DNA from 2 places in the Synechococcus sp. MIT S1220 genome. Region 2 is predicted to be linked to the other one. Evidence: predicted binding sites of a transcription regulator. Region 2 holds the regulator's gene; the other holds the start of a gene.
The links. Region 2 encodes NtcA, which controls nitrogen genes in cyanobacteria. Its sites were predicted from a motif close to GTANCNNNNGNTAC; they were not measured.

Region 1 (4,934 bases), 1.5 Mb from region 2:
TCTGCAGCAACGTTGTTGCCAGCACATCCCGACCGTGCAACAACGCAATCGATCGGTAAGGAATTCCATCCGCCGTTGAGAGCTCATAGAACGCCGGCTGTTGTGTTGTGGAGATCTGATCAGTGATGCCAGCCTGCGGTCCTTCAAGCTCCACACCTCCCTGGGAGGAGGCATTCAATCTGTATTGAGAGGTCGATGCGGAGGCGTTGTACACCGGTACCATCACCGTGGTTCCATCGAGGGTGAGCGCCCTGTGGTCTGAAGGGCCTGCTCCACCGCGACGACCACGGTTCCCCTCAACCGATTCTGTCTGCACCCCTTTGACCTGCAGTTCGGTTACCAGTCGCCCCAGTTCAGACATGGTTCATGTCCTCGTGCTGGGGTGTCGCCGATGTAATCGGGCCTGGATCAATACGTCTTGTCGATGGAGCCGTCATGGTTTGCATCGGCGAGTTTTCTGCGTTGTTGATCTGCAACGACAAAAGCTCCGGGCGGCTGTAATGCCCAACACTGTCCATCATCCGTTTGCGCTTGGTGATTAAGGAGAGATCAAGCTCGGCGACGGCTAAGCCTTCTCCATCGGGTAGCGGACCGGCCAGGTATCGACCCTCCGGACTGATCACTGCCGTGTGACATCCCCCGCGGAAGGCTCTGTGAAGAGATTCGTCTGATGTGATTAGGGTGTGGTCACTGGGATCCAGCCAGCCGGAGGAACAGATCACGAAACAACCGGCCTCTAAAGCGTGGTGGCGCATGGTGACGGCCGTTTGTTCGCTGAAAATCGGACCGACCAGCGAACCAGGAAACTGCGCACAATGCAGTTCTTCTCCCTGAGCCATCAGGGCGTAGCGAGCTAGGGGGTTGTAGTGCTCCCAGCAAGCCAAGGCTCCAATGCGTCCAATCGCGGTCGGCACCACCTTCAAACCGGAGCCATCGCCTTGGCCCCACACCATTCGCTCGTGATACGTGGGTGTGATTTTGCGCCGCTTCAACACAAGCTCACCACAACTGTTGAACAGCAGTTGCGTGTTGTAGAGAGTGCCCCCGTCCCGTTCGTTCACTCCCAGTAACACCTGCATGCCGTGTTGCTGGGCAGCACTCGACACTGCATCAGTTATTGGCCCAGGAACAACAACCGCTTGCTCGTACAGCGCCAAATGTGCTTTCCCCATGCGAACAGGAGGTTCAACGAATGAGAAATAGGGGTAATACGGGAGAAATGTTTCTGGAAAGACAATCAGTTGAACACCCTGAGCCGCAGCTTCGGCCATGGCATCCAGAACTCTTTGTAGAGATCCATCCAGGTTGAATAACACTGGACGGATCTGGGCTGCAGCAACTTTCAATGGGGAAACCATGAATGCAAACTGTTTTGAATCAGAGAGTCCACGTGTCAAGAATGAAGGCACCTTCCTTCCGGTGCATCAGGACGATATCCAGAACATCCAATGGATTAACAGGAGTAATCCCAGGCATCAATGCACCTTCCCCATGGCCGTAAAGCGCCTGTAGAGCAAAACGGCACGCATAAACTTTCCCCCCCTGATCCATAAATTTTTGAAGGCGTGCATTGAAATTGAGATGTCCGTCAAAGGCGGCATCACCGAGCTTCGGGAATCCTCTTTGAACTCCCAAGGTCACACCAGGACCGTAGAGCAGAACTGACGTTTCAAATCCCTTGGTAATTAATCGGCTGGCTTGCAACAGGTTGACCAGCCCGATCGAACCTTCAAATGCCACGGTGTGAAAAGTGACCAGGGCCTTTTCGCCGGGATCTGCCTTCACATCAGGAAAAACCTTTTCTTCGTAGTCAACGAGAAAATCACCCGGTTGATTGGCAGGACGCTCAACGGAGGGCATGTCACAAAACTCCAAGTAAGTTCAGGCTGACTCGCCCCGGCGCCAAAAAAAGTTTCTAATGCGACAAAATGCTGCGTTTCACATGCGGATTGACCGTCGATAAATTGTATTTACTGCTACATCTTTTGGCTGTTGAATGGGGCAAAGTTAAAATCTAATCTTATGTCTTTTCATGACTCAATCGTCCGATAGCTGCAAGCTGAAGACGGTTGTTGTGATTGGCGCAGGCCAGGCTGGCCTTTCCGTTGCCGAAGCATTACATCGCCAAGGCCTTCGGCCCCTTGTCTTGGAGAAAAACAAGATTGGTTTTGCATGGGATCAGCAACGCTGGGACTCGTTTTGCCTGGTCACGCCGAATTGGCAATGCCGGTTGCCGGGATTTCCCTACGACGGTCACGACCCCGATGGCTTTATGGACAAAAGGGCGATCGTTGATTTTTTGAGGCGCTTCGCTCAACACGTGGGTGCCGATGTCCGTGAGGGTATCGCTGTTCGCCGACTCACGCACAGCGGCGGTCGTTATCGCCTGCACACCACCGAGGGTGTGATCAACGCTGATCACGTGGTTGTGGCAACAGGCGGTTATCACATCCCCAAGCGCCATCCTTTGGCTGAACGTCTACCAACTACCGTTCGGCAACTCGATGCTTGCGACTACCGCAATCCTGAATCGCTGCCCTCGGGTCCGGTCCTTGTTGTTGGTAGTGGTCAGTCCGGAAGTCAGATCGCAGAAGACCTGTTTCTTGCCGGCCGGGAGGTGCACTTGAGTGTCGGCAGTGCACCTCGTTCTCCCAGGCGTTATCGCGGTCGTGACGTTGTTGATTGGCTCGATCGTATGGGGTACTACGCCATGCCAATCAGTGAGCACAGCGACCCCCGTTCTGTTCGCGCCAAAACCAATCACTACCTCACTGGCAGGGATGGTGGTCGTGAGATTGACCTTCGCCGACGCGCTCTCGAGGGCCTCAATCTGCATGGTCGTCTCTCCACGATTGAAGCCGATCACATTGGCTTCGCCATGGATCTGGCTGAAAATCTCGATCATGCTGATGCCGTGTATTGCAGGATTCGTAGCAGTATTGATTCGTGGATTGAGCAGCAGGATTTCGAGCGATCCATCCCTGAGGAGGATGTTTATTCACCGTGTTGGCATCCATCCACGGCAACAGACCCAGGTTTGGATCTAAGGCATACACCCCTTGCTGCAGTGATCTGGTGCATGGGCTATCGCAGCGACTTCAGTTGGGTTGATGTGCCTGTTTTCGATGGTTCAGGACAACCCGCCCATGAGCGGGGCGTCACGACCAGTTCCGGGCTCTACTTTTTAGGGCTGCCCTGGTTGCATACCTGGGGTTCAGGTCGATTCTGTGGGATTCAAGAGGATGCCAACTACCTGGCCAAGCTGATCAGTCTTCGGGTGCAACGACGGGATGCCAGTCAGGAACGCTTGGAATGTACGGCGATTCTGGGCAGTTAAACCCAACCTGAGCTGTTTGGGTCTCTATCGACCTTTGTCTCTTGTTTGGTTCCGTTGAGGTTCATTTTTCGATTTCACTGTTTTAAATTCAACTTGTTTGCCTTGAATCGATATGTTCAGCTTTTTTCTAAGAAAAATCAGCAATTCATTACTACTGTCGGGCGGCTTGGCAAAAATGGCAATCAGCCTTAATACGGGTTGTCTTTTACTCTTGAGCAGCCAATAGTGAGTGTCTGATAGGCGGAGCTGCCATGAATGATCGGAGATTTAAACCATCGTTTTGCCATCTGATCTTGCATGGATCACACCACTCTTGATCAGCGAAGATTGGGTCTAAACCATTCTTTGCCCTTTCATTGCAGATGGTTCGGATCCTGAATCGGATCCTTTGTAATCAACGCGATGCCAGTTCTGTTCACCCCGGAGTGTTAATCATGCGACTTCACTTCATACCAATTCATGTTTTCAGGGAAACACCTTCTGTGACCTTTTTTGATGCTGGCGTTCCAGGTAGCAATGGCACGGATGTTGTTGCGCACTATGGCGCTGCCATCTCTCCTCCAGATCTGGATGGCTCGGAGCAGTATTACGTCCACCAACATCAAGTGGACCATAATCTTGTCATTGAAGGCGAACGTATTTTCACTCTTCTGAATCCAGCCTGGCCCCAGCCCCACCATGTGATTCATATTGTTCGTGCCATGGGTGCTTTGCAAATTCCTGTTGGTACCTATCACCGGTCAGTCTCTGGTGATGCTGGCAGCCTGGTGCTCAACCAGTCCTTGAGAGATCCTGCATTCAATTACGCTACGGAATTTATTCCTGTCTGCCTTGGCGATCACCATTGTTTGAGTTGGGTGCGCCGCAGCCTTCCTTGGGTTTGGAGATGGAATGATGGGCATATCTGCAGGCAACATGAACGGAAAGGAGCTCAATGTGATGCCATTATTGATCCAATTTTGGCTTGATTTTATATTTCATCCATGCATAGAGTATTAGCACAATTGGAACCGTAGCAATGCGATTTGTTGCTATTGATTTAGTGATTTAAATGCGCCTGTAAAGTTTGGAGTATTTAGAAATCGAATGCATTAATCTAAAGTTTGTGATTTAACTGTTGCTTTGGATATTGAGAATGAAGGAGAGGTTGTTCTGGAACATATTTTTGCGTTTCTAGTCTATGGAACTGCGGAATTGTTGTGCGGCAGCGGAGAAATTTGTGTCAGCATTGCATTTTCCTTTGGGGATTTGGTTGAACTCGATGCGTTCACCATTGGGACCAGACATAAAGAAGCAATTCCAACCACCAAGGGCTCCATCCGGACCGAGGTGATGCAAATCATCCTTATTGAGTGACACATATGGCATGTCTTTTGTCGCTTCGCATAGCTTTTTGAGGAACTCTTTGGCATTAATATCTTCAGCTAAGTTGAACGAAATATGCTTTCCAGCCACGCCCTGTTTGTTGGCATCCATGCATGGGTGAGCACTGTGGGTCTTGCCGGTCTCTTTGTTGTAATAGCGAAGCAATTCAATTGCAGAATTGCCGAATGAATAAAAGCAAACGTCTAATGCATCGCCAGAACCCAGTTGTGGT
Region 2 (4,934 bases):
CGTTGATGACATGGATCTGCCCCTCGGGCGCCTGCGATTGCGCGCCCAGGGCAGTGCCGGCGGTCACAACGGTTTAAGGAGCACGATCCAGCATCTGGGCATGCAGATGTTCCCTCGGCTGCGGATCGGGATCGGAGCTCCGGCCGATAACCCTGCGGAACGAAAAGCTCGCACTGTTTCTCATGTTCTGGGCTGCTTCAACAATGCGGAACAACCTCTCGTTTCATCCGTCTTGGATGAAGTGATCGATGGCATTGTGCGCATCCAACGCCTGGGTCTGGAACGGGCCGGCAACCGAATCAACAGTCTGCGTCCGGAGGATCTGGTGAACAGCCGATGACGGCTCTTCCGGCGACCACGGCTCATCTGCGCGTCTTGCGCCAGTGTTTCCAGGAGAAATTGCTGGAGGGAGAAGTGGCGGCAGGAGGATTTCACTGGGAGTTCTGCTGGTGTTTCGACCGCGGTGAACTGTCAGTGGAACCCTCTTTGGGCCGAGCTCTGATTCAAGATGCCCTGCGTCGTTTTCTCGTGCGCGCGGATTACAAGTTGGAGCCAGGTGGGGATTATGTATTCACGGTGCGGGCTCGGTTCTGAACAATGGCCTGGGAATCGGCCATCGACAGGTGATTTCAAGGTGTTCTTCCACCATCAAGAGAGCTGCGATGGCATCGAGTTCGCCAGGTGGAACGCGCATGCCAAAGGGGAGCAAAGCCCGCCAATCCTTGGCGGGCCAGAGCTCCCAGAATCGCGCTCGGGCGCGCAGGGTGGTGCCCCGTTCGTTGACTGTCTGAATCGTGGCAAGCGATTGCAGGCGTTCCGCCCATCCCTTGGCTCCGGTGCCATCTCCGATCACGATCAGATGCACCGGAGCCTGTCCGTGCCATGTTTTCAGGGTCGGAAGCACGGAGTCGCTGCGCAGCACCGCCCCGCTGAGTACGGTTGCACCATCAACATCCACAAGAACGAGACCGCATTTGCTGCGGCCGGGGTCCAGGCCAGCGACGCGGGTCATCGCGCCACCCGAATCGCGACAAACACTGGATCTGCGCTGTCACTGGTCCTTGCGGCGATCACCTGCAGGGTGACTCTTTCTCGCGGATCCTCGCCAAGGGACTGCGCCAGTTGCCCCACTGCATTGGCATCGAACTGAAGCCCTTCGGTGAGCGAGCCCCGGCGCTGCATCTCTGCAAATGCGGATGCCAGCAACAGATTGAGTCGTGTTCGGATCGCTTCCGGTGAGCGAGCATCCGCGTCCAGCGTTGCAGTGGCGAGAACATCTCCTTCGCGGGCGACCGTGCGGTTCGGCCGAACCTCAGGGAAGGCATAGACCACGTTTTCCCCACGCAGAACGTTGGTGGCTGAACGCATGGAGACAACCCATGTTCCCGGCTTGCTGATCATTGTCTTCAGGCGTTCCACGTCGCTGCGTGGCAGGAGAAGAATCTGTCGGTCAGGGGCTTCACCGGGTCTGACACGGCTGTAAGCGGTGAGATTGGCCTCCTGGAGGAGCCGGTCGATCACACTTTTTGCCTGCCCTGGATCATCCAGTCGAACGGTGGCCTTGGCGAGGGTTTGACCGCTGCGGAGCACCACGGCGCCCCGCCGCAGGGCAATCAGGTTTCGCTCCAGTTGCTTCAACTCGTTCTCACCATCGCGAATTCGCTGACGCACCTGTTCAAGCTCAGCCTCTGTGCGACGGATGTCGGCATCGCGGGCTTGGATATCGCGACTGAGGCGTTTCTGTTCGGCCTCCAGTCGGACCCGTTCCTTCTGCAGGGGAGCTATCGCTTTGCGGAGCGTGACGGCCCGTTCCTTCGATTCGGTGAGCTTGGTTTCCACCTCCTGAACTTCTGCGCGAGCCTTAAGACGTTCTGCCTCGGCTGCCGCGAGGGCATTACGGCTCGTCTCCAGTTGTTTTCGGCTGCTGCTCAGTTCCTGGCGGTTATCAGTCAGCCGTTGCTGCAGTTCATCAAGTTCAAATAGACCGACTCGCAGCTGACGACTCACCAGCAGCAAAAGGCCGAGGGAGAGAGCACTGATCAGGCTGCCGGTGAGCACCGTGATCAGAACAGCGGTCCGACGTGGCCGCATGTTGAACAGACTCAGGCGTGCCTTGCCAACACGACTTCCAAGCCGATCTCCCAAGGTTGAGAGAACACCACCCAGAATGAGTAGTGCTGCAATGAGCAGCCAACCGCTCACAGGAGCGGCTCCCGCACAGCGGAAGACTCAGCTGAACCGCTTGGCCAGGGCGATCGGATCGAGGACTGTGATCTTCTTGCGATCAATCTGAACAAGACCTGATTGGCGCAAGTCTCCCAGCAGACGGGTGATTGTGACGCGGGTGGATCCGATCGCTTCAGCAATCGCCTGATGGGACAGCCGTAGATCAATGGTGATGCCCAGGTCGTCGGGCACCCCGAAGTCCCTGCAAAGAACAAGAAGGAAACTCACCAGACGGGAGGACATGTCCCGATGGGTGAGCGTTTCGATCATGGTTTCGGTTTGTAGGATCCGGCTGGACAGGCCCTGAAGCAAACGCAATCCAACTCCTGTATCCGCCTCGATCGCCGCGCGCACCGAAGCTGCTGGGGCAGTCACCATTTCCACGCGGGTGAAGGCAACAGCGTGATAAAAGCGATCGGAACGGTGGCCTGTCAGGAGAGACAGAACGCCGAACAAGCTGTTCTCACGCAGAAGAGCCACCGTGATCTCTTCCCCGGATTCGTAGACCCTTGATAACCGAACGGCACCGCGACGGATTAGATAAACCCGCTCGGCAGGATCGCCAGGGAAGAAGATTGTCTTGTTGCGTTCCACCAGCTCGGTGCTGGCTCCATCGAGATCCCGGATGACCTCAAGCAGCGACCGACTGGCGTTCTCCGAAGTTGATGTGGCCGCCGGAACCTGAGGGGAATAGCGACTGAAACCACTGCTAACTGCGCTCATGGTTTAGACGCTGGGTCCAGTGAACTATTCGAAAGGTAAAGATCGGCGAAGGTTCATCCTGTAACAGTTATTACTGATTCCCATGCAGGTCCGCCAGCGCCTGCCTTTGGCCCACCATGAGCGTGTTGATTCCGGGTTCAGCAAGGTCCAGCAATTGATTGAGTTGTTGGCGGTTGAACGGTGCTCCCTCCGCTGTGCCTTGGATTTCCAGTAACTGCCCATCGGCCGCCATCACCACATTGAGATCAACCTCCGCATGACTGTCTTCGCTGTAATCCAGGTCGAGTAAGGGGCATCCGTCGATCAGTCCTACGGACACAGCGGCCAGTTGCTGACGGATCGGATCACGATCGATCAGACCCTGTGCCATCAAAAGTTGTGTTGCCTGCCGCACCGCCAGCCAGGCGCCTGTGATCGACGCAGTGCGCGTGCCGGCATCCGCCTGGATCACATCGCAATCGATCAAGAGCGTCCGTTCCCCCAGCGCTTCCATGTCCAGCACCGCCCTCAGGCTGCGACCAATCAACCGCTGTATTTCCTGGGTGCGGCCCGACAACTTCAGGAGTTCCCTCCTTTGCCGTTGCGGGGTGGAGCCGGGTAGCAAGCGGTATTCGGCGGACACCCAGCCGAGACCCTCCCCCTGACGCCAGCGTGGAACGCTCTCGTCGAGGCACACGCTGCAGAGCACGGCAGTTCGACCGGTGCGCACGATCAGGGAACTGAGGGCAAAACCCATCGGATTCCAGTTGATCTCGAAACGGCGCAGGTCTTTGGCACCACGGCCATCAGAGCGGCTCGGTCTGTTCTCGCCCATCGAAAAGCAGGAGTCGACAGAACCAGAGCCTGGCAGGTGCTGGATGACACCCTCATGGGGTGACGCTATGGGTAGTGTAGGGATGGTTGTGGACTTGCTTTCCACCGCTACATTCAAGGTCAGTCAGGTCAGAGCCTGGCGACCGCTAATGCGATGACCGTCAGCCTGTCCACAAGCCAGAGATCTCCTGATTCCCGCAACAAGGATCATCGGGCCCTTGAACGTGCCGGATTGCGTCCAGTCGCGCTCCGATCTCCCTTGCAACTGGTTGCTCCGGAAGGTCAGCTCCAGATTCATACCGCCCCTTACCGGGGAAGTTTCTCAACGGTGTTCAGCCAGGCGATGCGAGCGGCAGGCCTGGGCAGCCGTGTTCTGATCGCACAATTTCTCAAAGGGGGCGTGTCCCAGGGGCCGAAGGACTGTGTTCGCCTCTGCGGAGGTCTGGTCTGGTTGAGACCTGATGTGCAGGCTTGTCTCACAGAACCAGATCAGGCTAATGCCCATGAAGCGGTTGATGAGATCTGGCAGCTCTGTCGTCAACACCTTCTCAGCGGTAATCTCGATCAGTTGGTGCTCGATGAAATTGGTCTTGCTGTTGGTCTTGGTTATCTCAGAGAGGATGATCTCGTCAGCACCCTTCAGCAGCGTCCAGGCTCGATGGATGTGATCATCACCGGTCCTGCGATTCCTCCCAGTGTGATGGAGATGGCTGATCAGGTGACGGAGTTGCGGCGAGGTTTCTGATGCTGAAAAACGACCGTTGGATCACTGAGCAAGCCGGCCAGGGAATGTTGGAGCCATTCCAAGACGGTCTTGTTCGCCACCTTGATCCCGATCAACGCGAACGTCCCGTTCTGAGCTTCGGCTGTTCGTCCTACGGATACGACTTGCGATTGTCTCCGCAGGAATTCATGATTTTCCGGCATGTTCCCGGGACAGTGATGAATCCCAAGCGATTCAATCCTGCCAATCTGGAGCCGACACCTCTGCATGAGGATGAGGACGGCTCCTATTACATCCTTCCAGCCCATTCCTACGGGCTGGGCGTGGCACTTGAGAAGCTGAAGGTTCCACCCAACATCACGGTGATCTGCCTTGGCAAGAGCACTTACGCTCGGTTGGGGATCATCGTGAATACAACACCTGCAGAGGCGAGTTGGGAGGGACATTT

Region 1: SIB64_RS11905 (MSMEG_0569 family flavin-dependent oxidoreductase) is a predicted target of NtcA. The motif match lies at 1,967-1,980, and genes of this name have one in related genera.

What each region holds. Positions count from the first base shown of each region.
Region 1 is NZ_CP138939.1:2,378,013-2,382,946, reverse strand. Features, by position in the region: gene SIB64_RS11920 (MSMEG_0568 family radical SAM protein) at 1-361, opposite strand, end outside; gene SIB64_RS11915 (Nit6803 family nitrilase) at 354-1,358, opposite strand; gene SIB64_RS11910 (MSMEG_0572/Sll0783 family nitrogen starvation response protein) at 1,378-1,860, opposite strand; gene SIB64_RS11905 (MSMEG_0569 family flavin-dependent oxidoreductase) at 2,033-3,337, shown strand; gene SIB64_RS11900 (hemagglutinin) at 3,772-4,305, shown strand; gene SIB64_RS11895 (VOC family protein) at 4,511-4,934, opposite strand, start outside.
Region 2 is NZ_CP138939.1:873,040-877,973, forward strand. Features, by position in the region: gene pth (aminoacyl-tRNA hydrolase) at 1-340, shown strand, start outside; gene SIB64_RS04030 (DUF3146 family protein) at 337-594, shown strand; gene SIB64_RS04035 (resolvase) at 572-1,012, opposite strand; gene SIB64_RS04040 (DUF3084 domain-containing protein) at 1,009-2,202, opposite strand; gene ntcA (global nitrogen regulator NtcA) at 2,230-2,949, opposite strand; gene rph (ribonuclease PH) at 3,020-3,763, opposite strand; gene SIB64_RS04055 (cob(I)yrinic acid a,c-diamide adenosyltransferase) at 3,917-4,507, shown strand; gene dcd (dCTP deaminase) at 4,507-4,934, shown strand, end outside.